DNA from 2 places in the Brevibacillus sp. FSL K6-2834 genome. Region 2 is predicted to be linked to the other one. Evidence: predicted binding sites of a transcription regulator. Region 2 holds the regulator's gene; the other holds the start of a gene.
What was found. Region 2 encodes CtsR, which represses protease genes until heat stress. Its sites were predicted from a motif close to ATGGTCAATAAAGGTCAAACA; they were not measured.
Positions count from the first base shown of each region.

Region 1: a site for CtsR is predicted at 6,678-6,698, ahead of clpP (ATP-dependent Clp endopeptidase proteolytic subunit ClpP). Genes of this name have one in related genera too.

Region 1 is NZ_CP151945.1:5,003,614-5,018,251, reverse strand. It holds gene rapZ (RNase adapter RapZ) at 2-883, shown strand; gene NST96_RS24395 (YvcK family protein) at 968-1,978, shown strand; gene whiA (DNA-binding protein WhiA) at 1,985-2,935, shown strand; gene NST96_RS24385 (HPr family phosphocarrier protein) at 2,989-3,246, shown strand; one part of gene NST96_RS24380 (IS3 family transposase) at 3,315-4,219, opposite strand; one part of gene NST96_RS24380 (IS3 family transposase) at 4,219-4,663, opposite strand; gene NST96_RS24375 (hypothetical protein) at 4,817-4,990, shown strand; gene NST96_RS24370 (H-type small acid-soluble spore protein) at 5,011-5,190, shown strand; gene NST96_RS24365 (QueT transporter family protein) at 5,253-5,738, opposite strand; PreQ1 riboswitch class I at 5,747-5,791, opposite strand; gene clpP (ATP-dependent Clp endopeptidase proteolytic subunit ClpP) at 6,036-6,632, opposite strand; gene NST96_RS24355 (polymer-forming cytoskeletal protein) at 6,753-7,880, opposite strand; gene NST96_RS24350 (zf-HC2 domain-containing protein) at 7,882-8,442, opposite strand; gene NST96_RS24345 (sigma-70 family RNA polymerase sigma factor) at 8,429-9,034, opposite strand; gene NST96_RS24340 (hypothetical protein) at 9,163-9,420, opposite strand; gene NST96_RS24335 (branched-chain amino acid ABC transporter substrate-binding protein) at 9,822-11,069, shown strand; gene NST96_RS24330 (DUF4023 domain-containing protein) at 11,325-11,462, opposite strand; gene NST96_RS24325 (hypothetical protein) at 11,616-11,966, opposite strand; gene NST96_RS24320 (hypothetical protein) at 12,116-12,571, opposite strand; tRNA gene NST96_RS24315 (tRNA-Arg) at 13,112-13,186, opposite strand; gene NST96_RS24310 (iron-siderophore ABC transporter substrate-binding protein) at 13,340-14,344, opposite strand; gene NST96_RS24305 (iron ABC transporter permease) at 14,509-14,638, shown strand, end outside.
Region 2 is NZ_CP151945.1:250,185-264,822, reverse strand. It holds gene gltX (glutamate--tRNA ligase) at 1-1,007, opposite strand, end outside; gene ispF (2-C-methyl-D-erythritol 2,4-cyclodiphosphate synthase) at 1,090-1,563, opposite strand; gene ispD (2-C-methyl-D-erythritol 4-phosphate cytidylyltransferase) at 1,560-2,252, opposite strand; gene NST96_RS01420 (PIN/TRAM domain-containing protein) at 2,327-3,418, opposite strand; gene NST96_RS01415 (hypothetical protein) at 3,710-4,105, shown strand; gene pssA (CDP-diacylglycerol--serine O-phosphatidyltransferase) at 4,197-4,925, opposite strand; gene disA (DNA integrity scanning diadenylate cyclase DisA) at 5,040-6,116, opposite strand; gene radA (DNA repair protein RadA) at 6,127-7,497, opposite strand; gene NST96_RS01395 (ATP-dependent Clp protease ATP-binding subunit) at 7,618-10,071, opposite strand; gene NST96_RS01390 (protein arginine kinase) at 10,167-11,231, opposite strand; gene NST96_RS01385 (UvrB/UvrC motif-containing protein) at 11,250-11,768, opposite strand; gene NST96_RS01380 (CtsR family transcriptional regulator) at 11,797-12,261, opposite strand; gene NST96_RS01375 (HAD-IA family hydrolase) at 12,474-13,145, opposite strand; gene NST96_RS01370 (glycosyltransferase) at 13,155-14,276, opposite strand; rRNA gene NST96_RS01365 (23S ribosomal RNA) at 14,554-14,638, opposite strand, start outside.

The sequences.
Region 1 (14,638 bases), 910 kb from region 2:
AGTGACAGAAGTGGAAAATGAGAGAGCCGTTAATCTGTTGATCATTACAGGGATGTCTGGCGCGGGGAAAACCGTTGCCGTACAGAGCTTGGAAGATCTGGGGTTCTTTTGTGTCGATAACCTGCCGCCGGTTTTGATCCCCAAGTTTGCGGAGCTGATCAAGCAGTCGGGAGGCAATATTGAGCGTGTCGCCTTGGTAGTTGACCTGCGCGGCCGCGAATTTTTTGTAAACTTGTCGGGAGCCATCGACAGTCTAAATCAAATGGAGGGAATCTCTTTCCATATTCTCTATCTGGATGCAAATGATCAAACATTGGTTTCCAGGTACAAAGAGACGCGTCGACGCCATCCGCTTTCACCCAACGGTTCACCATTGGAAGGAATCCATGCCGAGCGTCGGCTGCTTCAGGAAATGAAGGGGCGAGCCCATCAGATTATTGATACCAGCCAAATGAAGCCGGCACAGTTGCGAGAAAAAATAATTAGCCAGTATACACAGCAAGGTTCTTCCTTGACGATTAACGTCCTGTCTTTCGGATTCAAATACGGCACTCCGATTGATGCCGATCTTATGTTTGACGTACGTTTCCTGCCCAATCCGCATTACGTGGAAGAATTGCGGCCCAAAACCGGGTGTGACCCGGAGGTGGCCGAGTACGTCATGAATCATAAGGAAACGAAAGAGTTTGTCGATAAACTGATTGACTTTTTGGCCTATACGATGCCCCATTACCAACGGGAAGGGAAAAGCCAGCTGGTGATCGGGATCGGCTGCACGGGAGGCAAGCATCGTTCGGTGGCGATCGCGGAGCATTTGGGCGAGGTTTTTGGAAAGGACTACGCGATTCGGGTCAGTCATCGTGACATGGAAAAAAGCAAGTAAGCATAGGATGGCAGGAAAGAAAGAAACGCCATCCGTACTTGAACAGGGCCTTTGTATGTGTATCAGCATATAATGAGGTGACATATGCCGACGAGGAGAATGGGATCGCAGCAGGGCAACCGGCTGCGGGTTGTCGTGATCGGCGGAGGAACGGGACTGTCCGTGTTATTAAGGGGGTTAAAGCACGCACCGGTTCACATTACCGCGATCGTAACCGTCGCTGACGACGGCGGAAGCTCCGGGAGGCTGCGGGAGGAGTTGGATATGCCCCCTCCCGGAGATATCCGTAACGTTTTGACGGCCCTGGCCGATACCGAACCGCTGATGGAAAAGGTCATGCAGTATCGTTTTTCCACAGGTACCGGATTAGCCGGGCATAATTTGGGAAATCTACTTCTGGCAGCGATGAACGAAATTACCGGAGATTTTGTCACAGCGGTTAAGAAGCTGAGCGATGTATTGGCTGTCCGGGGAGAGGTGCTTCCGGCATCGACACAGTCGCTTCGGCTCATGGCGGAAATGGAAGACGGTTCAATCATTGCGGGAGAATCGCAAATTCCATTGACCGGCAAGCAGATCAAGCGGGTCTTTCTGGACCCCGAGGATGCTGTGCCATTGAGTGAAGCGCTGCTGGCCATCGAAGAGGCAGATGCGATCTTGATCGGCCCTGGAAGCCTGTATACGAGCATTTTGCCGAATCTATTGGTGAGAGGCTTGTTCGCCGCTGTAAAGAATTCGACAGCTCCGAAAATGTATATTTGCAATGTCATGACTCAGCCGGGCGAAACAGACGGGTTTTCCGCATCCAAACATGTCGAAGTGCTGTACGATCATGTAGGCGGACCGTTTTTGGATACAGTGATAGTGAACTCTGCTGCCATTCCCGATAAAACCTTGGAAAAATATGCGGAGAAGGGAGCAGCCCCTGTTGCTTGTGATGTAAAGCGCTTACGCCAGTTGGGACTGCATATCGTAGCCAAACCGCTGGTGGCGTTTGAAGAGGGGTATCTGCGTCATGATGCGACCGCCGTCAGCAAGCAGGTCGTCTCGCTGATCAAGCGGAGGCGCCGGACGCAGAAGATTGAGAAGGAGTGAAGGACGATGTCATCATTCGCCGCACAGACGAAAAAGGAACTGACGATGCTGGAGGGACCTGATTGTTGCAGCCGAGCAGAGCTGGCGGCGCTGATTCGGATGAACGGCAGCCTGCAATTCGGTGCAGGGCGTCTGGTACTGGATGTGACCACGGAAAATGCGGCGATTGCCAGACGGATATACACGTTGACGAAAAAAATCTTCAATATTCATGCCGAACTGCTTGTGCGCAAGAAAATGCGGCTGAAAAAGAACAACGTATACATCGTAAGAATCCCCAACAGAGCCAATGATATACTGCAAGAGCTGAGAATTATGGACGAGAGCCTTTCCTTCGTGCGCGGGATATCGCAGGACATTGTGAAGAAGTCTTGCTGCCGCGCTGCGTATTTGCGAGGGGCGTTTTTGGCGGGCGGGTCGGTAAACCACCCGGAGGCATCCAGCTACCATCTGGAGATCTTTACTTCGTACCAGGATTTTTGCGAGGCTTTGACCAAAATGGCCAATCGCTACAAGCTGAACGCGAAGTGCATTGAACGAAAAAAAGGCTACGTCCTCTACATCAAAGAAGGGGAGAAGATCACGGAGTTTCTCAGCCTGATCGGTGCGCATCAGGCACTGTTCTACTTCGAGGACGTGCGGATCGTCAAAGATATGCGCAACTCTGTAAACCGTCTGCACAATTGTGAAATCGCCAACATCAACAAGACGGTAAATGCAGCGGCCAGGCAGATGGAGAACATCCAGCTGATCCAGGAGGAAATGGGGCTGGAAAATCTGCCGAAGCGTTTGCGCGAGGTGGCAGAGCTTCGGTTGATTCATCCGGACATCAACCTGAAAGAGCTGGGAGAAATGATTCCCAGCGGAGTAGTCAGCAAGTCGGGGATCAATCACCGGCTACGAAAAATTAACGAAATCGCTGACAAATTACGAGAAAAACGAAATATTTCCGTGTAGAGACATGGTATACTAGACGGTAATAAGAGATACTGAGCGAGGAGGTTCCACCCATGGTTCAACAGCAGGTTGTGGTCAAGCTGAAAACCGGTTTGCAGGCCCGCCCTGCGGCATTTTTCGTGCAGGAGGCCAACCGGTTTGCATCAGAAGTATTTGTGGAAAAAGAAAACAAGAAGGTAAACGCGAAGAGCATCATGGGGATAATGAGCCTCGCTATCAGTTCGGGTACGGAGATCACGATATCAGCGGAGGGCCCTGATGCGTCTCAAGCGGTTACCAGCCTGACCAATCTGGTAAGCAAGGAAGAATAGCAAAAGAACAAGAGGGAAAGACACTTTCTACGGTGAAGTGACCCCAAAAAGTTAGACAGTCATTTTAATTAAGCAGCAAGTAAGGTTTGAGTTCGGTATTGCACTGGACTCAAGCCTTTTAATTTTGCCTTGATTCGTTTGTTGTTGTAGTAATCGATGTATTTTGCTAACTCTTGTTTAAAATGTTCAATGTTTTCAAACTCCTGCATATATAAAAATTCCGATTTTAAGATACCAAAGAAGTTCTCCATTACAGCATTGTCATAACAGTTTCCTTTTCGTGACATACTCTGCGTAATGTTCTTTTCTTTTAATGCCTGTTGGTACTTGCTCATTTGGTAATGCCAGCCTTGATCCGAGTGAATAAGCAGCTCGTCTTCATCTGTTAGTCGTTTAAAAGCTTGGTCCAGCATCGTTGAAACAAGAGAATACCTTGGTTTTGAATCAATCGTATAGGCGACAATTTCTCCGTTAAATAAATCTAACATTGGCGATAAATAAAGCTTTTCGCCAAATAATTTAAACTCCGTAATATCCGTTACCCACTTCTGATTTGGCTTGTCTGCGTGGAAGTTGCGATCCAAAATATTCGGCGCCACCTTTCCAACTTCCCCTTTATAGGAGCGATATTTTTTCATCCGAACCATGCTTTTTAAGCCTAACTGTTTCATCAATCGCTGTACTTTTTTATGGTTTACCTGATGTCCTAGATTCTTGAGTTCATCCTTAATACGACGGTATCCGTAGCGTCCTTTATGTTCATGGTAAATCGCCTGAATTAATGTTTTTAATTCAGCATGTTTATCTGGACGGCTGAAAGTTTTTACATAGTAATAATACGTACTTCGTGGAATACCCGCGAGTTTAAGTAGCGCTTTTATAGGAAATTCGGTCCTTAGTTCAAATACTACTTGCGCTTTGTCTTGCTTTGTAATTTTTCCTTGCTTTGAACTAAGGCATTCAACTTTTTTAAGTAAGCATTCTCCATGCGTAAACGCTCTAATTCTTCCTGCAGTGCCTCGACTGATCCTTCAACAGGTGTTCCTTTCTTGTGTCTCTTCTTCATGGCTGGACGCCCCTTTTTCTTTGAAATGAGAGCGTCTATTCCTTGTGATTGAAATTGCATTCTCCATTTTCGAATCAATCCAGGAGAGGTGATTCGAAAAATGGCGGCTGTTTCATTCGGAGACGTCCCATAAGTATTCATATAATTGAGTACGTCTAGTTTAAACTGTACCGAGTAACTTGTATAGGATTTTACAAAGGCTTTTTCACCCTGATGCTCGTACTGCAACACCCAGTTTCTCACCATATAGTCAGATGCACCAATGGACGCTGCGATCGAAGCATAACTCTCCACACCTTCTAAGTATCGTTGAACCGCAGCTAACTTAACATCCCCACTAAATTTAGTCATAAAAAAACTGCACCCCCAACTGTTGAATATGTCCAACAATTGGGGTGCAGTTCACGGGAAGGTGTCTTTTTTTGTCCGGATCAGCTGCATGTTTCGACAACGAACAGGGCATTGCTAACTTATATAAAAATGGCTGGCAAGGGGGGAGTTTAAGTGAGCACCGAACGCGATACATATACCGAGGGTCGAGACGATTACGACATGGATATTGACCGGATGGTAAACGAGGGGCTTGGCGGAGGACAGGTCACCGATCAGAATGGCCTGATCGAAGAGACCACTACCGAAACCATGACAGGAGCCAGCACAGCTCGCGATGATCGATAAACGGTAAAGGAGCGAAGAGCATGGATGTAAATCGCGCACAGGAAATTATCCGTTCCGAGAGCAAGATCGAGGTACAGTATCAAGGACAATCGGTATGGATCGACGGAGTTGACGAGAAAACGGCGCAGGCCCGCGTCCATACAGAGGGCAACCCGGCGGACAGCAAAACGGTGGACGTCGGTCAATTGGTAGAGAAATAGGCGGACAAGGCAAAAAACCGAGCAGCGCCGGAGAATCTCCTGGCAATTGCTCGGTTTCTTTTTCAAATTCGCTGTTCGAGGTTCAACCGTTTGTTCAGAACATACATAATTGGAGCTCCGACCAGCATGACGACAAATTCGCCAAGCGCAGTGGTGAGCCATGTAAAGTAGAAGGGCAGACCGAACGCCAGGTTCAGTTCAATCGCGATCAGAAACATCGTAATCGTAAAAACAATGGTATTGAATATCATGCGAGCCCAGACGCCTTTGATGAAGCGCATGGAAACAATCGTGACAAGCAGCGCCAGCACAGACTGACCCACTCCAAATACCAGGTCATAGGCGACCATGGGCGAGAAAAACAGATTCGTAAAAAAGACGCCGAGGACAATTCCGTACATGTACTTTTTGTTGAAAACGACGAGATGATTAAACATTTCTGAAACGCGGAATTGTACATTGGTAAAACCAAATGGCTGAATAAGCATCGAGACGGCAATGTACAAAGCCGCCAGGATACCGTTTGCGACAAGCGTTTTTACTTTCATATTCAATTAGCTCCTTAGTTTTTTATCGTGGGATGGTTTCGAACCACGTGGGTATAAAGACACCCAAGTTACTATACTAGCGCTTTACCCCGAGCCCAGTCAACCGTGAAATCTGCCCAGGGTGCAGCGGGTAAATCGCAGCCATAAAAAAAGCCGGAGACAAAAAAAGAAACCGAGGCCAAAAGAGAACCCCGGTAAAAAGACCCCTGGCATAGAGAACTCTGGTATAGAGAACCCCCGGTTAAAAAAGAACCCCGCCATCTCTGGCAGGGTCCTACGTAAATCAGCCGAAGCCGGTTATTTTTTTGCGGATGCCTCTGTCGAAATGACCTTGTCAATCAGGCCGTATTCCATCGCATCCTGGGCAGAAAGGAAATTATCGCGATCCGTATCCTTCTGGATGCGCTCCAGAGGTTGGCCAGTGCGCTCGGACAGGATTTGGTTCAGGTGCTCGCGCATTCTGATAATCCGTTTTGCCGCGATCTCGATGTCGCTGGCTTGACCTTGAGCCCCGCCGAGCGGTTGGTGAATCATGACCTCGCTGTTCGGCAAGGCGTAGCGCTTGCCTTTTGTACCAGCGGCCAGCAAGAAGGCGCCCATGGATGCGGCCATCCCGATGCAAATCGTCGATACATCCGGCTTGATAAATTGCATGGTATCGTAAATTGCCATACCGGCGGTGATGGAACCGCCCGGGCTGTTGATGTACAGGGAAATGTCTTTATCCGGGTCTTCCGCTTGCAGGAACAGCATTTGCGCTACGACAATATTAGCTACCGTATCGTTGATAGGAGTACCGAGAAAGATAATGCGATCCTTCAGAAGACGGGAATAAATATCGTAAGCACGCTCTCCGCGGTTGGTCTGTTCAATGACTGTTGGAATCAAATTCATGTGCATTCAGTCTTCCTCCTCTCTTTGTAAGAATATCATACACAAAAGGTCAATAAAGGTCAAACAGATAACTGCACGCCTCTTTCACCATAATTTCCAAAAAACGTGCGGCTAAACATGTCAGGCGAGGAAAGTTTTATTGGCCTGGGCGACAGAGCCGACCAATGCCCCGAAAAACGCGATCCAGACAGGCAGTGCAAACAGCCAGCCTACCAGCGGAATGATCAGCAGGCACTGCAGAGCGACGACACCAAGCAGCTCGGCCAAGAGCGGAGAAACCTTCCACGAAAAGCGCTCGGCTACTCGGATGCCGATCCATGAGCCGACGAATACTTTTGCCGACCAGGACAGGATCAGGAACGTCAGCAGCAGCGCAAGCGAGACAGGGATTCCTATGACCGTGATCAAAAGCAATAGCGACAAAAACGGCATACCCAGGACGAGGCACGCTCCCCAAACAAAGGTGGAGCCTTTTCGTTGATCCAATTGCCGGTAAACACGTGTCAATCCGGCCGGGAACAGGAAGCGGATGGCAAGCCAGAGCAACAGCGTACTCAAAAGGGAGGAAAGCCCGAGCAGAATCGGGAAATAGGAGAATCCTTCATCCGGTTCCTCTACCGGAGCAGGGGAGAAGCGTTCCTCTCCTTTGAGCGCCGCACCTTGGCTGATGACAGCCCGTTGGGGACTGGTATAGACCAAGTCACCGCCGATCACGGCCGGCCCGTCGATATGAATCGTACGACTGTACAGCATGGAGATGCCCTCTCCGATGCTCCCCGTAATCCTGACGTTTTCCATGCGGCCGTTTGCTTCCCGCGCGATTTTGCCGTTCAAATCAACACTTGTCGCAAGCGTAAGCAGGTTTTTGCCGATACTGCCGTTCCGGTCAAGAACCAGGGTATGCGACAGATTGGTAACGCTTCCAGCCACCTTCCCGTTTAGGAGCAGCGTGTCTGTCATTGAACGGATGTCGCCGTCGATTTCGCCGGTGACAAGTGTTACGGCTGCAAACGTAAGGAGATCCCCTGTAATTCGTCCATTGACTTGGACATTTTCGCCAAATGCGTACACATCGCCGTCGACAACGCCATCGATGATGATTTTGGTGGCACTGACAGCCAGATCGCCGCGGTGAGCGGTATCAGGGGGCAGGTAGTACCGATCAGAGATGACCCCGCTAAACGCATAAGCGGTAGAGGCCACAATCAGCAAACTTACAAAAAGAATCAGACTAAGCAGCTTTTTCAATTCAATCCACCTCCCGCTTGGACAGTCGCGAATGGGGGAGAGGCGAAAAACGGATATTCAGGATAAGCAGCAGCCCGACCAGTACGAAAAACGGCAAGGGAAGCGCCATGACATACGATGCGGGAGCATGAAAAAATTCGCGGGCGTTGTCGTTGAGCCATAGGGCCGAACTCCAGAAAAGATGGCTTTTCCATGAGGTCCATGCCGGCGCAACCCACTCAAGCCAGATTCGCTGCCAAAACACGAGGTAACAAACAGCGACGGCCAGAATGCTGCCGCCAAGCAGGAGCATGCGCCACAGAAAGCGGCGGCGAGTTCGCTTGTGCAGCATGGCGATTCCATGAATCTGTGCAGAGGTCATGTCGTAGAGCTGGAAAGACATAGGGGGGAGGTCGTCGGAGAAAAAGCGGTCGGCCACGAATTGCCTCTCCGCGACCAGCTGCTCAAGCGAGCTGCCGCAGTGGTGACAACTGTCAACGTGTTTTTGGACGGCTTCTGCTTCTTCGCTAGAGAGTTCACCGTCACTGTACATCATCAAGGTAAGCTCATCAATATGCGGCATCGGACATTCTCCTTTCCTCCCTGTATTTATCCAACTGCTCTTTCAATTGTTTGCGGGCCCGGAACAAGCGGGTCCCGACCGTATTTTTACTCATGCCGACGATGCTTCCTATCTCATCGTAACTCATTTCCTGCACAAATCGGAGAGTCAAAATCAGACGATCCGTTTCGGGCAAGCAATCCAGCAAGGCCGTCAATTCAGAATAGCTTTCTTTTTCCAGCAGAAACAGTTCCGGACTTTTTACGGGACCGGAGGGACGCTTGTGAACATGCTGATGCAGCTGCTCATCCTCAAGCGCAATTTCCCGTCTCTTTCGCAAAAAATCGATGCAGGCATTGGAGGCGATGCGATACAGCCAGGAATGAAAGGGCAGGGTGGGGTCGTATTTGTGTAAATTTTGCGCTACTTTTAACCAAATTTCGTTGTGCAGGTCCTCGGCATCATGATAACTGGAGACCAGTCTTCTGATGATGCTCATGACACGGGGGGTAAATAAATTGACGAGTGCGGGAAAGGCCCGTGACTGTCCTTTGAGAAACTGCTGCACGAGCCGGACCGCTTCTGCATTGGCCCGAGCCAACTCTTGTTCCATGGTTGTATCCCCTCCTCCCCATACTAAATACGAAGACCGGCAGGAAAAATTTCACTGCCGCCCCCCTATTTATTTGCGGTTTAATTATCCACAAGTTGTGGAAAAGCGGGGGAGGTGAGCGAAGCGGATCACCCGTTTTCTTTCGCTGCGGCTTTATCCCCATCTGCTTCCGCCTGTGTATCTTCGTCCTCCTGCAGCTCCACAGCCAGCCGCAACGCTGCTCTCATCTTTCTTCCTTTGATGATCGTGTACTCGTCCACTTGCAGGGATTGCAGGCGGTTGATCGCTTCCGCCAGGGCCTGTTGGTCGTCGTAAGGCTGGATGGTCAGCAGGCATTCTTCATCGCTCGCTTCCTGATATATGAGGTAAAACCGGTCGGCTGACATGCAAAATCCTCCTCATCCACATTATCCACAGATTTATCAACAGGTTGTGCACAAAAACATTTGTTCGCGGTATAGATCAAAGGTTATCCACTGTGAGCGGATGCTCCTGATAGTTTTGGCATGTTTTTGCTGATGTCCGTTAGGTAAATCATGCCAAGGGTTGACGTTTGGCAGGTAAGCAAAATTTCCCGTCCGGGCCCGGGTAGCCTTTTTTGATTATGAAGGCAGCCGCAAAACTGTACTGGGACTTGAGTCTTGTATCGAATATCAATATTTTCGATGAAGTGAACAATATCAATCGATTTTGCCAATCTCTTTATATGTTGCAAATTTTCATATTTATTTTACAATGAGAGAAGGTGACTCATTGTTTGTCCGTAAAGTAAAAGGGGGATTTTCGAATGAAAAAACAGAAAACTATGGCTTTTCTTGCAACTGTAGTAGCGCTTGGTACAGCTCTTGCGGGCTGCGGCGGAGGCAACGCTGGCGGGGGCGGCGGAAATGCCAGCGGAGGCGAGCAGCCGGCTCCGCAATCCGGCGGCAATACCGGCTCTTCCAGCGGCGGCGCTCTGCAAAAAATCGTTATCGCGGCAGTAGGACCAATGTCCGGGCAGTACTCCGACTACGGAAGCACGGCAAAGGCCGGTGCCGAGTACGCACTGAAGCAAAATCAGGAGAAGTTTAAAGCGCTGGGCTTCGACGTCCAGATGCTGACACAGGATGACCAGGCCGATCCGAAGCAAGGCGTGGCCGTAGCCCAAATGTTGATCTCCAATCCGGATGTCCTCGGTGTTGTCGGTCACGTGACGACTGGTGCATCGATTACGGCATCGGCGCAATACGAGCAAGAGAAGCTGGTCATGGTGTCTCCGTCCTCCACAGGTTCCAACCTGACTGACGAGGGCAAGAAGGTCGTTCACCGCATCTGTGCGCGCGACGACCAGCAAGGCTCCAAGGCTGCAATTTACGCGAAAAACCAGTTGGGTGTGAAATCCGCTTATATCGTTCACGATAAACAAGCCTACGGCCAAGGCCTGGCTGATGAAGTGAAAAAGCAATTTGAGAAAGACGGCGTAACCATTGCGGGCTACGAGGGCATCACTGCCGGCGAGAAAGACTACAGCGCCGTGATCAACCAAATCCTCGCCGCGAACCCTGAAATGATCTACTTCGGCGGTTATTACTCCGATGCCGGCATCCTGATCAAGCAAGCTCGTGAAAAAGGCTACAAAGGCGTATTCATGGGCGGCGATGGCTACGACTCTGCTGACCTGGTGAAAATTGCGGGCGCAGACAACGCGAACAACGTAATCTTTACCTCCACTGTAGGCGATCTTTCCGCAACAGAAGAGGGCAAGAAGTGGATCAGCGAATTTGAATCGAGCACAGGCAATAAAGTAGGGATCTTCACTTCCTTTGGCTATGACTCCATGAACGTCATGCTGCATGGACTGGAAGAAGCGATTAAAGCGAACAACGGACAAAAGCCGACTCGCGAGCAAGTCCTGGATGCTGTCCATAAAACAAAAGACTTCCAAGGCCAGTTCGTAAAAGTAACATTCAACGAAAAAGGCGACAACGAATTCGCGTCTGTCTACGTGTACAAATACGAGAACGGTCAAAAGGTATTCGTAGGGGAAGCGAAGTAACGACTGATGGGGAAGGGCCGTACAGGACATACTACGGTTGATTGCGACTACCTTTGAAAGGGGTATCCACATGTCCAACAACCGCAGCACCCAATACGGCAACAATCAGGGACACAGCAGCAAATCGCAAACGTCCCAAAAGCAAAAGTCCGAAAAGGACAAAAACCTGAACAGGCAAGACCCGCAGTAGCAGGTCAGGCCTTGAGAGGGAGCATAAGGAAACGCCCTGGAGAGGAGCAATCTCCAGGGCGTTTTTTAGCGGATGCGCTGTTTGCTGGGGAGACGTTTTTCCGGGTGGCCGTAGCCATTGTGCTCCTTGTTCTCCTGAGCATGGGCCTGCGCTTCGTGAACTTTTCCGACGAACTCCTTTGTGCTCATCTTGGTAAAATCCATGCGGCACCTCCCAAAATTGGCATCACGCTTTCTTACTATGGCCCAATTGGTCAGGAAACATTTACGGCTCTCCAGTTAACGCCTATTATGAAAAGCCGACATCCTTGCAGAAAAAGGATGATCGGCTTTGTTTTGTTAGTCCCAAGCGAATGTTTACATAGGACCTACATTGAAGTTGAATGTATAAACAAGCATACCGCTATAGTAAACATCTACCTTGTAGTAGCCTGTAGAAGAGGCAATCACTCGACCCCGGGAGTCGATGCTGATCCCGCCCGGTTTTGACTCGTAGGAGATGTAGTGTGTGTAATTGGGGCCGCTGGGAAGACTATCGTAAATAGGATTTTGATAGAGATCCAGGTTCACATTGACTTCAGTAACGCTTGCCACGCCGACTGCAGCTTGCGATGGGGCGATCAAGGCTTCGGCATTAGCCGCAGCTTGTCCTGCCAAAAGCAAGGGAATGGCCAGCAAACCTGACCTGATAAGGTTCATTTTCTTCATCAAGACCCGCTCCTTTATTTCAAATGAACGAACAATACTGTAAATTCCATATACAAAACGCTTTCCGCTGCAAACGACGCCTATCGAAGTTATTCAGTATTAGTAAGATGACGATGCCCGTTGGAATGCTCAACAGGCGCCAAAATAGATTACGGAGTTTGGATGTACATGTAGTGTACGTCAGCTCCCCAATTCCAGTTTCCAGATTCGTCTTGGACACCTACTGATACACCAAGCGTTTCATTTCTAGGCAGTGAAACGGGAATTTCGAAGGACTGCGTATTGCTGCTTGTGTTTTGGGGCAGTACACCAGAGCTATAAATACTGCCGTTTTTATCATAGACAAGAACCCAGAATGTACTAAATACGGTGTTGTCATCTGGATCAGATTGGACCCACGTTATTTTTGGCTGCTCATTATAGTAAATGGTCGGGCTGTACTCTTTGTTTGAAGCAGGGGTGGTGATGCTCACGTAAGGCCGGTTATTGCCCTGGGCAGATGCGGTTGCCTCGGTTTTGGCAAAGGAAATGGAAGGTACAAGCGAAGTAATTGCCATTAAAGAGGCTAGCAGCAGAGTGGTTTTCTTCAATTTTTTAAGAACCATAATAAAACATTCCTTCTAAATAATGTAAATTCAAAATGAATTGTAAACCTTTGTTTCTCAAAAGTAAATAGGTTTATGGTAAAAAATGTAAAGAAAAAGCCGCACACCCGCCTTCCTAGAGCGGCAATCTCTATGACGGCGCATTCGAGCGCAATAAAATTCGGAGGTCGATCGGTATATGGCGACTTTATTGAAGGATGAAACGGTGTGCAGCGCGGAGTATAACGAAGTCGAACGTGAGGTTAACAAAGTCGAACAAAGTCGAACGTGAGGCTAACGTTGGGGAAGCCCGTAAAAACGCAGCATCAATCGTAACTCTTTTAGGTGCTTCCGTAGCGGCACTATGTATTAGCGCTGTCCACGGTCGTTTTTGCATAATAAAAGCCTCCGTTTCATGTAACGGAGGCTTGCACATATCAGGAACGAGTACATAACGGGTATGGGGTACACGGTGCAGGTGAACGGTTTTGCCGATTTGCTCGCCAGTCCGTCCGGCAAATCACCGCCAGAATCCCGTCATATCGTCGTTTAAAGTCAGTATGGTACGCCCGAGAGGAGTCGAACCTCCGCACGCGGTTCCGGAGACCGCTGCTCTATCCACTGAGCTACGGGCGCATAATAGGATAACTTAAATTATAAAAGATAAGGCGGACAGATGCAAATGAAAAAATTGCAACCCGGATGTTGGGATGCACGAAGGGGAAATGGTTCCATGTACAAGCTTACAGAGCAGCAGGGGTGGGCCCATACTGCTCTGTCGAGTGTGTGTTATTTTACATCAAAGCGCTTCAAAATATCGTCCAGCAACAGTTCGGCTGACAAAATGCTGCCCCCGATGTTCCACACGACGTCGTTGACTTCAAACACTTTGTTGTTTTTCACGACATTGAGGTTTTTCCAGAGCGGGTCGTTCATCACTTCTTCTCTATATTTGGAGCCTTCTTTCTTTTCTCCATGATCCGATACCCAGTAAAACAGCACATCGCCGTCGGCATCAGCCAGTTGTTCCTTTGCGATCACTTGCATGAATTCATCCTTATCCTGAGAGGCCGGACGGGCAAAGCCCAGCTGGCTCAGCATGACGCCTGCAAAGGTATCCTTCATGTAAAGACGGATTTTCCCTGGCTGAAAGCGGATCAATGATACTTTGGCTTTTGTTTTGTCGCCCAGCTTTGCTTTCGCCTCTTCTACCTTTTTGTCAAAGTCGGCCAGGAGCTTTTCACCGTCGGCTTTTTTGCCAAGCGCTTCGGCATACAGCATGAAGTTGGGCTTCCATTTGCCCGCCAGATCCTCGGAGAATACCGTCGGGGCAATGCCGGACAACTGCGAATATACTTTTTCATGGCGGACCTTGTTGCCCAGGATCAGATCTGGTTTGAGGCTCGCGATCAATTCGATGTTTGGCTGCGCCTCATCGCCCAGTACGGTTACATCCTGCATTTTGTCTTTAATATGGTCATGCCACGGATTTCCGCGCGGGGACTGCACAGCGCCTACAGGTTTGACACCCAGACCGAGCAGGGCTTCTGTCCCTTCGCTGGTCAGGACAACGACGCGCTCCGGGGTACCTTTGATCTCGGCTTCTCCCATCGCGTGTTTTACTTTCCGGATGTCGCTCTTGGTGTCAGTGGCTGCATCCTGGTCCTGGCCCTGAGATTGCGCCGGTTGGCTGCCCGTGTTGTTTTGGCCGCCGCTGCAGCCCGTGACCAAAAGCATGAGAGACAATGCTGCTGCGATCAAAAGCTGCCACGATGGCTTGTGAATTGCCGACATGATGAAAACCTCCTGATTGATAGTGATTATCATTGTAGACAACATACTGTATTTGGAAAATAGGTGTCAACAGTTTTTTGATAATAATTATCATTTTCATTGACTAGAAGGTGAAAGGGATACTAAAATGTTACCAATGCAATTGGGGAAAGTAGGGAATACGTGTGCCATTTCTCTTGTCCAGCCGAATCCAAAAATCTGTCGTACTGGTCGCAGCCGTTGCGGTGCTGATCGTGGCCGTCGTTGCGAGTATCTTGCTCGGCCTGCAAAATTTCCGTTTTTCGACGGCGGTGG
Region 2 (14,638 bases):
AGATCAACCGATTGACGTTTGATGTAGAAGTTGTTCATCCAGTTCATTTTCGTGGAGTCGAACACTGCCGGCGATTTGCTCACGCGCTCTTCCGAGAACAGCTTGATCAGCTCGTCCAGCGAGAAGATCTCTTCTTCTCCGCCTGGAGACCAGCCGAGCAGCACCAGGAAGTTGACGATCGCGTCCGGCAGGAAACCGAGCTCGCGATACTGTTCAATAAACTGGATGATGCTCTCGTCGCGCTTGGACATCTTTTTGCCTTCCTGATTGAGGATCAGCGCCAGATGGCCAAACTGAGGCGGCTCCCAGCCAAACGCTTCGTAAATCATCAGCTGGCGAGGCGTATTGGACAGATGCTCCTCCCCGCGGAAGACGTGACTGATCTTCATCAGGTAGTCGTCAATGACAACAGCAAAATTGTAAGTCGGGATCCCGTCCGGTCGACAGATGACAAAGTCGCCCATCTCTTTGGAATCAAACGTAACCTGCCCGCGAATCAAATCGTTGACCACGTACTGTTTGTCATCCGGCACCATAAAGTGGATGGATGGGGTGCGGCCCTCCCTTTCGTACTGTTCACGCTGTTCCGGTGTAACATGGCGATGCTTCTCCAGGATGCGCGGCGTTTCTCCACGGGCGATCTGTTCCTCACGCTCCGCATCGAGCTCTTCCTTGGTCGCGTAACAGTAGTACGCTTTCCCTTCAGCCAGAAGCTGATCGATGTACTTGCGGTAAATGTCGAGACGATCCATCTGGCGGTAAGGTCCGTACGGGCCGCCGATGTCCGTCCCCTCTTCCCAGGTGATGCCCAGCCACTTCAGATTTTTCATCTGTTCTTCGTCGGCGTTTTCTACGTTCCGGGTCTGATCCGTATCCTCGATCCGAACGATGAAAGAGCCTCCGTGATGCTTGGCGAACAAATAGTTGAAAAGTGCAGTGCGCGCACCGCCAATATGTAAATGTCCAGTCGGACTTGGAGCATACCGTGTGCGGATTTCTTTAGCCATGATTGCGCCATCCTTTCGTGAAGCAATAATCGCTTCCTTCTGTCACTTCGTATCTACGGGTTAATCTTACACCCAGTCCGCATTACTTGACAAGCAAGCAGGCGGCTTGGGCAGCAATTCCCTCTCCTCGTCCGGTAAAGCCCAATTTTTCCGAGGTGGTGGCCTTTACGTTAACCTGCGACAAATCCTCTGCTTCAAGCACTCTGGCAATCAGCTCGCGCATCTGCGGAATATAAGGGGCCATTTTGGGAGCCTGCGCAATGATCGTAGCGTCGAGGTTGCCCAGACGGTATCCCTTTTGTTTAACCAGCTCCCACACATGCTCCATCAGCTTGACGCTGTCGGCATCTTTAAAGGCAGGGTCCGTATCGGGAAAGTGACGGCCGATATCGCCCTCGCCAATCGCCCCGAGCAATGCGTCGCTGATCGCGTGCAGCAGGACATCAGCGTCCGAGTGGCCGAGCAGCCCTTTTTCATACGGGATCGTTACTCCGCCAATAATGCAGGGACGTCCCTCCACTAATTGATGCACATCAAAGCCTTGTCCGATTCTCATGATCCCTCTCCCTTTCTTCTCCGCAAGATTTCTTCTCCAAACCACAGATCATCCGGCGTGGTGATCTTGATGTTTTCGTAACTTCCCCGGACAACACTGACGGTATGCCCCAGCCATTCGACCAGCATCGCGTCGTCGGTACCTGTCTTGCCTGCCTGCAATGCCGCTTCATGCGCCTCTCGCAACAAGGAAACGAGAAAAGCTTGTGGGGTTTGGACCGCCCACAAGCTCTCGCGTGCCGGGGTCGACTGGACTACTCCGTCAGCCCCTACCACTTTGATGGTATCCTTGACGGGAACGGCCATGATCGAAGCCCGATCACGCCGCACCTGCCGAATCATCTCGCTGATTTGTTCACGAGTTACGAAAGGACGGGCAGCATCGTGTACCAGCACGTACGAGCAGTCTGAGGAAAGAGCAGCCAAGCCGTTTCTGACGCTGTCCTGCCTTTCGGCTCCGCCAAGCACAACGGTCAGCTTCAGCTTCTCCTGGCGCTTCCACTTCAGTACCTCTTCATGATCCTGTGCGCTTACCACCAGTACAATTTCCCCGATTTCGGGATGGCTGGTGAACAGGCGTACCGTACGAGTCAAGATCGGCTCACCGCCAAGCGGCAGCCAAAGCTTGTTACGTTCTGCTCCCATGCGCTTCCCGGAACCAGCCGCAACGATTACGACTCCCGTTTCCACGTTACTTCCTCTCCAGTCTCTCTGCTCTGGATGTTCGAAAAGGGAGGCTGCATCCCTCCCCTTCGCTTCATCCCTTACAACGCTTTTTCCAAAAGCTTCGGCTTGGCGAAGATCATCCTTCCAGCCGATGTTTGCAATACGCTGGTTACGAGCACTTCCAGATCGTGCCCGATGTAGTCGCGGCCGCCCTCAACGACGATCATCGTGCCATCGTCGAGATAAGCCACTCCCTGGCCATGCTCCTTGCCGTCCTTGATGACTTGCACAGTCAGCTCTTCGCCCGGGAGCACCACCGGTTTCACTGCATTGGCCAGATCGTTGATATTCAGGACAGCCACTCCCTGCAGCTCGCACACCTTGTTCAGGTTGAAATCATTGGTGACGACTTTGCCGTTCATCACCTTCGCCAGCTTGATCAGCTTGCTGTCCACTTCCGAAACTTCTTCAAAGTCTCCCTCGTAGATCTGAACCTTTACCTTCATTTCCTTTTGAATCTTGTTTAGAATGTCCAGACCGCGACGTCCGCGGTTTCTTTTCAGTACATCGGAAGAATCTGCGATATGCTGCAGCTCCTCCAGCACAAAACCGGGGATAACGAGTACGCCCTCGAGAAAGCCGGTCCGGCAAATGTCGGCGATTCGTCCGTCAATAATCACGCTTGTATCCAGGATTTTATACTCCACGTTGGACGGAGACCCGCCACTTTCCTTCTTGGACTTGTCCTTGCGCCCGATGGAAAAGACGGACATGATCTCGTCGCGCTTGCGGAATCCCACCTGAAAGCCGAGATAGCCGAGTAATGCGGAAACCATCAGCGGCAGCAAATCGCTGACTACCGGTATCGGGATGTTGCTGAGCTGGAGAAATAATAAAAAGGCAACGATAAGACCAATAATCAACCCCAAAGCTCCAAACATGACATCCACGATCGGCAATTTTAACAGCGTCTCTTCACCCCAGCGGACGATTCTCAATGTGTAATCGACAAACCAGTTGGCGAAGAAGAAGAACAGCACGGCTCCCAAAACAGCTCCGATGTAGCTTGTGTACTTAAAGTCACCAAAATTTAAAAGCGTGTTCAAGAGGTTAAAAAGATCAGGACCAAACTTGAAGCCCAAACCTCCTCCGACAAGTATAAAACAAATTTTCCCTAATCGGCGAACCATGCTTTCACCTCCTTGATATTAATATAGACAGAAGCTTTGCTGAAAAACCCTGCTTATCAAAAACATAATGCTAACGAATATGCTGCGAGACTTTCCCTCACTATAACAAAAGTTAAATTCTAGTGTCAAATAGCCAAAAATTTTAACATACATGGCAATTTAACGTCAATGGAGAACTTCCGTTTCCCTCGGTTTCAAATTGACAGCAGCCGGATTCCCTTCTTATAATGACAGTAATGCATTGAATAAAAATTCTGAAGATGGTAGCAGCCTAAAGCAGAGGTGAATCATATGGAAAAGCGAAACGTGGACGACTTTCAATCCCAAGTTTCGGAGCTGCTGATCAGACATCGCAGCGTTCTGGACGTTATGTCCAAAGTTCAAGAAAGCGCAGCCCGCATCAACCGTTCACTCACCAAAGCCATCACCGAATGCGGCTGTGTCGAAGTAGTGGCCAGAAAGCAAACCTACGATCCCCAAAAAAGCCTGCAGGATAACCAGACACTGCTGGACACACATTTTTCCGGCCCTTTGTGCGAGCATTGCCGTGACGTAGTTACCGCTGAACTGGGCAAAAATCTCTTTTATCTCACTGCGCTATGCAATATTACTGATATCCGGCTCGAAGATGTCATCCAAAAGGAATCGGAGCGGTTACATACCCTTGGTGTATTTAACCTTTCATAAAGCTCCCATTTGGTATTACGAATGAAACAACAAAAAAGTTGCGTGCTCACAGAAAAAACCCGCTTCCATAGAGCGGGTTTTTTGCGCGCGGTTATTCAAATGGCAGCGATTCGTTTTCTTCCTTCTTTTCTTTTCGCAATTTTTTCAGGAGTAGGTCAACGTTTTTTTTTATCCCGTAAAGTGCGTAAAATGCCAATGGCAAGAAGACAATTTTCGGGAACTGCTGCGGGTATTTGACCGCGAAAACGACTACGATCGCAACGATAATGGGTGTGATCCAATACGCTGCTTTGGGAATCCCCACTTTTTTGAAGTTGGGGTACTTGATGTTGGATACCATCAGAAAAGCGAGCAGCAGCATGCTGACCGCGAGCAACGCTACATTAAACACATGATGGTACAGCGCAAGCGTAGCCAACACCCCGCCTGCAGCCGTAATCGGCAACCCGATAAAATAGCCTGGCACACCTGCTTGTACGTTAAAACGGGCGAGTCGCAGAGCACCGCAGATCGGGAAAACGGCTGTCACGAAAATGCCGATCAAATTGAGATCTTGCAGGGCCACCACGTACATGATAAAAGCCGGGGCCACTCCAAATGTAATCACGTCGGAAAGAGAATCCAATTCTTTGCCAAATTCGCTCTGTGCATTCAGCATGCGAGCCACGCGTCCATCCAGACCATCCATCAACATACCAATAATTACCGTAATCGCAGCATACTCCACATATTGGTTGCCCTGAAAGGCGAGAATGATGGCTACGATACCCAAGAACAAATTGCTCACGGTTAGCATGTTCGGTAACGATTTAACGAACATAGACTACCTCCTGGTTTCCTGCGCAAAGGAGAAACGGGTATGGCAATTCTGCCAGCCCTTGCTTTGTAATCCTTTGGCAATATCAAAACAATAATGTCTCTATCCTATTCTAACTCAAATGTGTCTGTCAATGAACACCTGTTCTTGAATTCTCTTCAGTCCGTCTTTGATCGCCCGTGCGCGAACCTCTCCAATGCCGTCAACCTCGTCCAGTTCTTCGATCGTTGCCATCATGATTCGGGGCAAATTGTGAAAATGCTCAACGAGATTTGAGATGATCGAAATGGGAAGGCGAGGAATTTTGTGCAGGATCCGATACCCGCGGGGCGAGAGAGACTCTTCCAGCATGTTCGGGTTGGCCGAATAACCGAGAATCCGTAAAAAAGCCCCCATTTCGAGCACCTCTTCTGCTGAGAGCTTTTTCATCTCCTTCAAGACTTGCTCTGGCTGCACGGCAGGATTTTTGGCGTAATCGCGGATCAGCATGTGCGCTTCTTCTTCGATATTGCCGACCAATTCCTCCAGCTGCATGGTGACAAGCCGGCCTTCCGTCCCTAATTCGTATATATATTTGGTGATCTCTGCTTTAATGCGCAGCACCATTTCGATTCTCTGCAGCACAGAGGTTACCTCATGGAGCGTCACCAGCTCTTCGAACTCCAGCGCTCCGAGGTTGGTTAGGGTCTGATCGAGTACAGCCTTGTACTTTTCCAGCGTGGAAATCGCTTGGTTGGCCTTGGCCAGAATCACGCTGATCTCGTTCAGGACATAGCGGAATGGACCTTGGTACAAGGTAATGACGTTGCGGCGCTGGGAAATGGCGATGACCAGATAGTTTGTGTGCAGTGCTGTTCTTTGCGCCGTTCGATGGCGGGTCCCTGTTTCACTCGAAGGGATCGCAGCGGGAGGAAACAACTGGGTATTGGCATACAAGATTTTTTTTGCATCCTCACTAACTATGATCGCCCCGTCCATCTTGGCCAATTCATATAAATGTGCCGGAGTGAAGTCGCAATTAATGGAAAACCCCCCGTCGACAATGTTCTTCATATCCGGACCGAATCCGACAACGATCAAACCGCCGGTTTTGGCCCGCAGCACGTTTTCCAATCCCTCTCGGAGCGGGGTTCCGGGAGCAACAAGACGAAGCACATCGCTGTAGACAGGTTCTCTTTTGTTTGTATCAAGCATACAGGTGCCCCTACCCCCTTAGCACTTCGCTTAATGCTTCCGAAATATTGCTTACACCGACTACCTCGATGTCCGATGGAACGTCAAGACCGCGGATATTTTTGGAAGGGATGATCACCCGTTTGAATCCTAGCTTGTGCGCTTCGCGAATCCGCTGTTCAATCCGGGACACGCCGCGGACTTCACCCGTTAATCCCACTTCCCCGATCACGACATCATGGGGATTGGTCGCGTGATCGCGAAAGCTGCTGGCAATGCTGACAGCTATCGCCAAATCGACAGCGGGCTCATCCAAACGAACACCGCCAGCCACGTTGACATAGGCATCCTGATTTTGCAGCATGAGACCCATGCGCTTCTCAAGCACTGCCATGATCATGCCGACTCGCTGGTGATCCACGCCGGTAGCCATCCGACGCGGGGTCACAAAGCTGGTCGGTGCAACCAGCGCCTGAAGCTCTACCAGAACCGGCCTAGTTCCCTCCATGCTGGCCACTACAGTCGAGCCAGCGACGCCGACCGGACGTTCTGCCAAAAATATTTCCGAAGGGTTTCCAACTTCCTCCAGCCCCTTTTCTTTCATCTCAAAGATGCCGATTTCATTCGTCGAGCCAAAGCGGTTTTTTACTGCTCGCAAAATGCGGAACGTATTATGCCGTTCCCCTTCAAAGTACAAGACCGCATCCACCATATGCTCCAGCATGCGGGGCCCGGCAATCGCGCCTTCCTTCGTCACGTGACCGACGATAAATGTCGCGATTCCTTTTCCTTTGGCGATTCGCATCAGTTGAGAGGTTGTTTCCCTTACCTGTGCGACACTCCCCGCCGCTGATTGGACAGCGGGATGGAAGACAGTCTGAATCGAGTCGATGATCAGGACCTGGGGATCGACCTGGGCAATGTGCTGCTCAATGAGCTCCAAATCGTTTTCTGCAAGCACATACATCGGCGGCGTGCTCATTCCGAGCCGATCGGCACGCAATTTGATTTGCTTGGCGGACTCCTCGCCGGATACGTACAAGACCTTTATTCCCCCGTGTGCAAGCGCGAACGACGTTTGCAACAGCAAGGTAGACTTCCCGATCCCCGGGTCTCCGCCGACCAGAACCATTGAGCCGGGAACGAGCCCTCCGCCCAGAACCCGGTTTAATTCACCTATCGTTGTATCCATCCGCGGCTCTTCTTCGCCGGCCACCTCTGTCAGCGGAAGGGCTGCTGTTTGCCGCTGTCCGCCACGCAAACTCTCATGACGGGAGGCGGTCTTTACCGCAACCTCTTCCACCATCGTATTCCAATTGTTGCATCCAGGACATTTCCCCATCCATTTGGGCGATTCATAGCCACATTCTTGACACGCGTATTTCGTTTTATACTTGGACATAGTTTGTACCTCGTTTTGGGATTCTCCTCTATACGATTATCATACATGATGAAAACAAAAAAAGAATACCTCCTGTATATTGAGGAGGTACCCTTTCTAAACGTTTGCCTAAACCTCTGGTTATGAGGTTGTTTTCTCCAGACGTTTTACTACAAGCTTTTCATCTTCAGCATCTATCGAAACAGTGTCGCCTTTGCTGATGCTGCCTTTCAAAAGTTCTTCGGACAATCTGTCTTCGATGTTGCGCTGGATAGCGCGGCGCAGCGGCCTTGCCCCGTAAGCGGGATCGAAGCCCTCCTTGGCCAGCACTTTCTTGGCAGCATCGGTAAGTTGGAAATCGATCTCCTGCTCTCTCAGACGCTTGCGAAGATCTTCGGTCATCAAGGAAACAATCTGCTCGATATGCTCCTGCTCCAGCGAGTGGAAGACGATGACTTCGTCAATCCGGTTCAGGAACTCGGGGCGGAAGCTTTTCTTCAGTTCTTCCATGACCTTGTCTTTCATGTCCTGGTATTTCTTCTCTGTTTCATTGCCGGCGGTGAAGCCGAGCGTTGTGTTTTTCTTGATCAGGTTGGCTCCGACGTTGGATGTCATAATCACAACCGTGTTGCGGAAATCAACGGTTCTGCCTTTGGAGTCGGTCAGGCGTCCATCGTCCAGCACCTGCAGGAGAATGTTGAAGACATCCGGATGCGCCTTTTCAATTTCGTCCAAAAGGATGACGGAATACGGTTTGCGGCGGACCTTCTCTGTCAGTTGACCGCCTTCATCGTAACCGACATATCCCGGAGGAGCTCCGACCAGACGCGCCGTGGAATGTTTCTCCATGTACTCCGACATGTCGACCCGAATCATCGCGTCCTCGTCGCCAAACAGCGTCTCGGCAACCGCCCGGGCCAATTCCGTTTTCCCTACCCCTGTAGGGCCAAGGAAGATGAAGGAGCCGATCGGACGTTTCGGGTCTTTCAAGCCGGCACGAGCACGGCGGACGGCGCGAGCAACCGATTTGACTGCCTCATCCTGCCCGATCACTCGATCATGCAGAATTTCTTCCATTTTCAAGAGGCGCTCTGTCTCTTCTTCTTTCAGCTTGACGACCGGAATTCCGGTCCAGTTGGCCACTACGTGGGCGATATCTTCAGGAGTGACCTCCATGTTCAGTTGGCCCTGACGCTCTTTCCAGTCCTTCTTCGTTTTTTCCAGTTCTTCGCGCAGCTTCTGCTCCTTGTCGCGCAGAGACGCTGCTTCTTCGAACTCCTGAGACTGGACAGCCGCGTCCTTTTCCTTGCGCACTTCTTCCAGACGCCCTTCCAGTTCCTTCAGATTAGGCGGAACAGTAAAGGATTGGAGACGTACTTTGGACGCCGCTTCGTCGATCAAGTCAATTGCTTTGTCCGGCAGGAAGCGGTCTGTAATGTAACGGTCAGACAGTTTTACCGCCTGTTCAATCGCTTCATCGGTAATTTTCACACGGTGATGCGCCTCATAGCGATCACGCAAGCCATGCAGGATTTTGATCGCGTCCTCTGTGTTCGGCTGATCGACCTGAATCGGCTGGAAACGGCGCTCGAGGGCTGCGTCCTTTTCAATATACTTGCGGTATTCATCCAGCGTGGTTGCGCCGACACACTGAAGCTCACCGCGTGCCAGAGCTGGCTTCAAAATGTTGGATGCATCAATCGCACCCTCTGCTCCGCCTGCACCGATCAAGGTGTGCAGCTCGTCGATAAAGAGGATGATATTTCCGGCCTGACGAATCTCATCCATGATTTTTTTCAGGCGGTCTTCAAATTCCCCGCGATACTTGGTGCCGGCGACGACTGTCCCCATGTCCAGCGTCATCACGCGCTTGTCGCGAAGCGTTTCAGGGATTTCGTTGTTGATGATCTTTTGCGCAAGTCCTTCGGCAATTGCCGTCTTCCCGACACCAGGCTCCCCGATCAACACGGGGTTGTTCTTGGTGCGGCGGCTCAACACCTGGATCACTCGCTCAATCTCTTTTTGGCGTCCGATCACCGGATCAAGTCCGCCATCACGGGCGATTGCGGTCAAGTCTCTTGCCAGACTGTCCAGGGTCGGCGTATTGGCCGCAGGATTGCTGCCTGACGGCTGGTGGGAATTCATCATTTCCGAGCTTCCCAAAAGCTGAAGGACTTGTTGGCGGGCTTTGTTCAGGCTTACACCCAGATTGTTCATGATTCGTGCGGCAATGCCTTCTCCTTCACGAATCAACCCAAGCAGGATATGCTCGGTGCCCACATACGTGTGCCCCAGCTTTCGGGCTTCGTCCATGGAAAGCTCAATCACTTTTTTGGCACGGGGTGTGTAGTTTGGGGTATAGTTTCCGCCCGCTTGCTCAGTCCCGCGGCCAATCAAGGATTCTACTTCACTTTGAATTTTATCGAGACCAAGTCCGAGCGACTGCAACGCCTTGGCTGCAATCCCCTCTCCTTCACGAATGAGACCGAGCAGCACATGCTCTGTTCCGATATCCTTATGACCCAATCTAACGGCCTCTTCCAAGGCGAGTGCCAACACTTTTTGCGCGCGTTCGGTAAAACGTCCAAACATCATATCTTCTGCACCTCCAGTAACCATCTTTATATTCTATGCGTTGTTTCCTTATATTTTTGCGTATAACAGCGATGATGGACAGCGAAAATTCTTGTTTACTGTCGAGCAGACAGTTTCTCCCGAATCAGCCTTGCTCTGCGTTCGTCCCGCTGGTCGGGCGACAGCTTTTGACCTGCGTGATGCTGCAGGAAGCCCGGCTGAGTCGTCACGAGCAATTCATTTAAGACGAGATGGGAAATGTTTTTCACAATCCCCAGATCAATCCCCAATCTGACATCGGAAAGCCTTTGGGCTGCTTCCTTGGATTCAACCGTCCGGGCGTACTGAAGAATGCCGTACGACCGGAGAATCCGGTCCTCCAAAGTGATTCTGGAGTGTTCAACCAGGTACCGGCGAGCCACTCGCTCCTGCTCGATGATCTGCCTTGCCACACCGTACAGGTTGGAGAGGATATCCGACTCGGACATCCCGAGCGTCACCTGGTTGGAGAGCTGGAACAAGTTGCCCAGCGCTTCGCTGCCCTCCCCGTAGATGCCCCTCACGACCAATCCGACTTGATTGATCGCCTGCAATATCCGGTTGATCTGCTGTGTCATCACGAGCGCCGGCAAGTGAAGCATCACCGATGCCCGTATCCCTGTTCCCACATTGGTCGGGCAGCTCGTCAAAAAGCCTCTGTTTTCATCGAATGCGTAGTTTACATGTTTTTCAAAAATGTCGTCGATTTTTGTTCCCATATCCCACGCCTGCTGGAGTTGGAAGCCTGGCATCAGCACCTGGATGCGAATGTGGTCTTCTTCGTTTACCATGATGCTGATCGATTCGTCATTGCTTAACAGCACGGCTCCCTTTCGAGATTCTTCTGCCAAATGAGGGCTGATCAGGTGTTTCTCGACGAGGACGCGCTTTTCCAGCGGATTTACCTGTTCCATCTGGATGAGCTCGAGTGGTCCGAGCTTTTTCATCGCCTCGGTCTCGCTCACTTCTGTCACCTTGCGAACCACTTCCTCTGCCTGCGAGTCAGTAGCCAAAAGCGGGAAGGGATGCTGGCGAAGGTTCCGTGCGATCCGAAGCCTTGTACTGATGACGATGTCGGAATCAGGGCCCTCGCCCTTCATCCAGTTGCTCCAAGGGTTTTGCATAAACTGTTGTTGGGACATGTTCCTCACCTCCCCTGTTTACGATTGACCCAGCTTTTGTTCAAGTGCCTTGATGCGGTCGCGAATTTCCGCAGCTTTTTCAAACTCTTCGCTGGCGATATGCCGTTGAAGCGCTTGTTTCAGTTGCTCCAGCTCCTTGCGCCGCTTCAGTTGGCCGCCGGTACGTTCCGGAACCTTGCCGATGTGCTGCGTATTCCCGTGAATCCGTCGGAAGAGCGGATCCAGGCGGTCACCCAAAAACGTGTAGCAGTCGCTGCAGCCAAAGCGGCCGCTCTTGCTGAATTGGGCGTATGTCAGTCCGCAGGTCTCGCAGCGCAGCGCTTTGTTTGCCGGAGTGTCCTGTGTTTTTTTCTGTGCCGGATCGAAATGGAGCAGGCCGGAAAGGAGATTATGGATGCTGAAGTTATGAAAACCGGGAAAGACGTCTCCTTTTTCCTGGGCACATTGCTCGCAAATATGGTATTCGGTTTTTTCACCGTTGACGATCTTGGTCAGATGAAGCGTAGCCTGTCGTTTGCCGCATTCTTCACAGTTCATCCTATCGTCCCTCCTGCCAATGCATTGGTTACCGCAATAAAATCGTGGCGATCATCTGCTTTAACATGGTAGCCCGTAAACGGTCTCTCAATTCAGCATCCACTAAAAGCACACTGCGCGAAGTAGCGATCTTCATGAGAGCCGCCTCCCGTTGACTGACCAACTTTTCCTCCAAAAGGCGGTCGATGATCGCATAACCGACACCTTGCGTGATGCTTTCGCCAATCAGCTCTTCAGTGAGCAGCTCCTGCAGTTTGGCTTTGCTGACAATCTGTACCTTTCGAATCCGGATGTAGCCTCCGCCGCCACGCTTGCTTTCGACGACGTATCCCTTTTCTACAGTAAATCGGGTATTGATGACGTAATTGATTTGAGAAGGCACACACTGAAAGATGTCGGCAAGCTCGCTACGCTGGATCTCGATAGAGCCGTCTGGACTTTCCGTTAAAATTCGCTTTAAATGCTGCTCTATGATGTCCGAGATGTTACGCATTAGTCGCCTCCTGTTCACAGTGTTTGCTCTTTAATTATTGACTTTGACTATCTTTGACTTTAATTATAATGCGTTTTTTTGGGGTTTGCAAGAGGGGGAGACACTTTCTAGTGTTGGCAAAATGGACGGAGTTGAAACCAAAACGAAAAGCCATCCCTCATGGAATGGCTGTAACGATTACGCTTTTTTATTGACCGGCAAGACGTCTATTTTTATGTGTGCTGCCGATCAGGTATGTGGGTCAAAAGATCGGTAAATCGTGTAATGATCACATCAGCACCATCGAGCTCGCCTGGCTTGGCGAATCCGAAGTCACACCCGATCGTTTTTAACCCGTTAGCCAGCCCCGCCTCCACATCGGAGTGCCGATCCCCGACCATGACCGCTTGTTTTACCTGATAATCCTGAAGCAGCTTGGCCACGAGGTCCTTTTTGGATCGGGTGCCAAAACGTCCAGCCGAGTAAAGATCAGTAAACAATGGTTTGATCCCGAAGTGCTCGCAAATCTCGTCGATATAGCGCTCCAACCCGTTGCTGGCGACAAAAAGTGCTGTTCCGTTGGCATGCAGCTCCTGCAAGACCTCGCGAACTCCCGGGTACAAGTCCGCAATCCCTTGTTTCAACAAGATCAGTTCATTCTTCAGCATCAGCTTGTCTGCTACTTTCTTGATCTCTTCGCTTGCTCCTGGAAGCAGTTTCTCCCACAGTTGTTCGATCGTCATCCCCAATACATTGGTCAGTTCCTGCTCATCGGGGGTGGCTCCGTTCCAGAGCCCTTTCTCTCGCAGCTCCTCAAATGTCTTCTGGAATGCGGGTGTGGAGAGCCGCTCTGTTTGCAGCAGCGTACCGTCCATGTCAAAAAGAACTGCACAGGGAATGCTCATGATGTCCTCCTATCCTTCTTCTCCCGCCGAGCTTTGCATGTCGTTGCGGATAAACTCAGCGATATTTTGTGCCGCTTTCGGTTTTGCTATTTTTTGAGCCATCCTCTTCATGTATTCCACCTTCGTGGGATCATGGAGCATCTCGTGAATAAAGTAGATCAGCTGCTCGGATACATGGGCGTGAACGGCACATCCATTGTTTAACAAGAAATGGCTGTTTCGCTCCTCCTGTCCTGGAAGCGGGTTGTAAATAATCATGGGAACCTGCTTGCTCATAACCTCAGCCGAGGTCAAGCCGCCTGATTTGGTTACAATCAGGTCGGCAATCTCCAGATACTCATGGAAGTTGTTGACAAAGCGCAGCGGTATCACATTGTGCCGATACGTATTCTCGGTTACCTTGCGATACAGCTTGTCATTCGTCCCTGTCAGGATAAACGCGGTTATTGGCATATCAATATGCTCCAGACCGGCAAGAACTTGTTCCATTGATCCAAGGCCCAATCCCCCGCCTGACAATATGATGCTCAAGTGATCGGAGGGTACCTGGAGTTTTTCCCGAACCTTATCCTTCTCCAGAGGCTGGCTATATTTGCGCATGATGGGTATGCCCATCGGAATGAACTGGGCATGGTTGTGCCGATAAATGTCCACCAGATAGTACAGCTGTTCATGAGCGATAAAGTAATAGTTAATGTGATGATTAATCCATGATGGATGAATCGTATAATCCGTGATAATGGTATAGATCGGTTCTCTCCAATCGTTTCGGCCTTTTAGTACGGAGAGCATGCAACTGGCAAATGGATGCGTCGCAATAAAAGCATCTGGTTGCACACTGTTGATCAGTTTTTTTAGTTTATTGGCCAACAATTTGTTCATTAACACGTTCATGTCAAAAAATCTGGTTTTCTCGGTGTTGTGGTAAATGCGTCCCCACATTTTCGGTGATAAACGAAGCAGGTTCATGTAGCTTTCCAGCAAGATCTTGTGAAACGTCGGGCTGATGTATTCCAAGGTATCGATAATCATCGATGTGTAGCCGATCTCGGCTAGGCTTTCCTGCATGGCTCTGGCTGCCTGATTATGCCCGTTGCCAATGGAAGCAGAAAAGATCAAGATCTTTTTCATGATATATCTCCTTCATTTCCTCACTCTTTGCTTTCTTCAACGTTAGATTCGATCCATTATCATGTTAGTGTACCCTTCTCCGCTCTGCAAGGGGGAAGTTGTCGGCGCAGATTGATAATATCTCGACAGGTTTCCTCATTCTGTGCTTCTGTATGAAACGTTATCCGTTATTTGACAGAAACTGCAACCTCCAAAAATCAAAAAAGCCCAGCTACCAATCGGTAACCAGGCTTGCTTCGCGCCTTCAAAACTGGATATGCATGCTGCAAGGATTTGTGTGGATAAGTCCTCGACCGATTAGTATTCGTCAGCTCCACGCGTTGCCGCGCTTCCACACCGAACCTATCAACCTCATCGTCTAT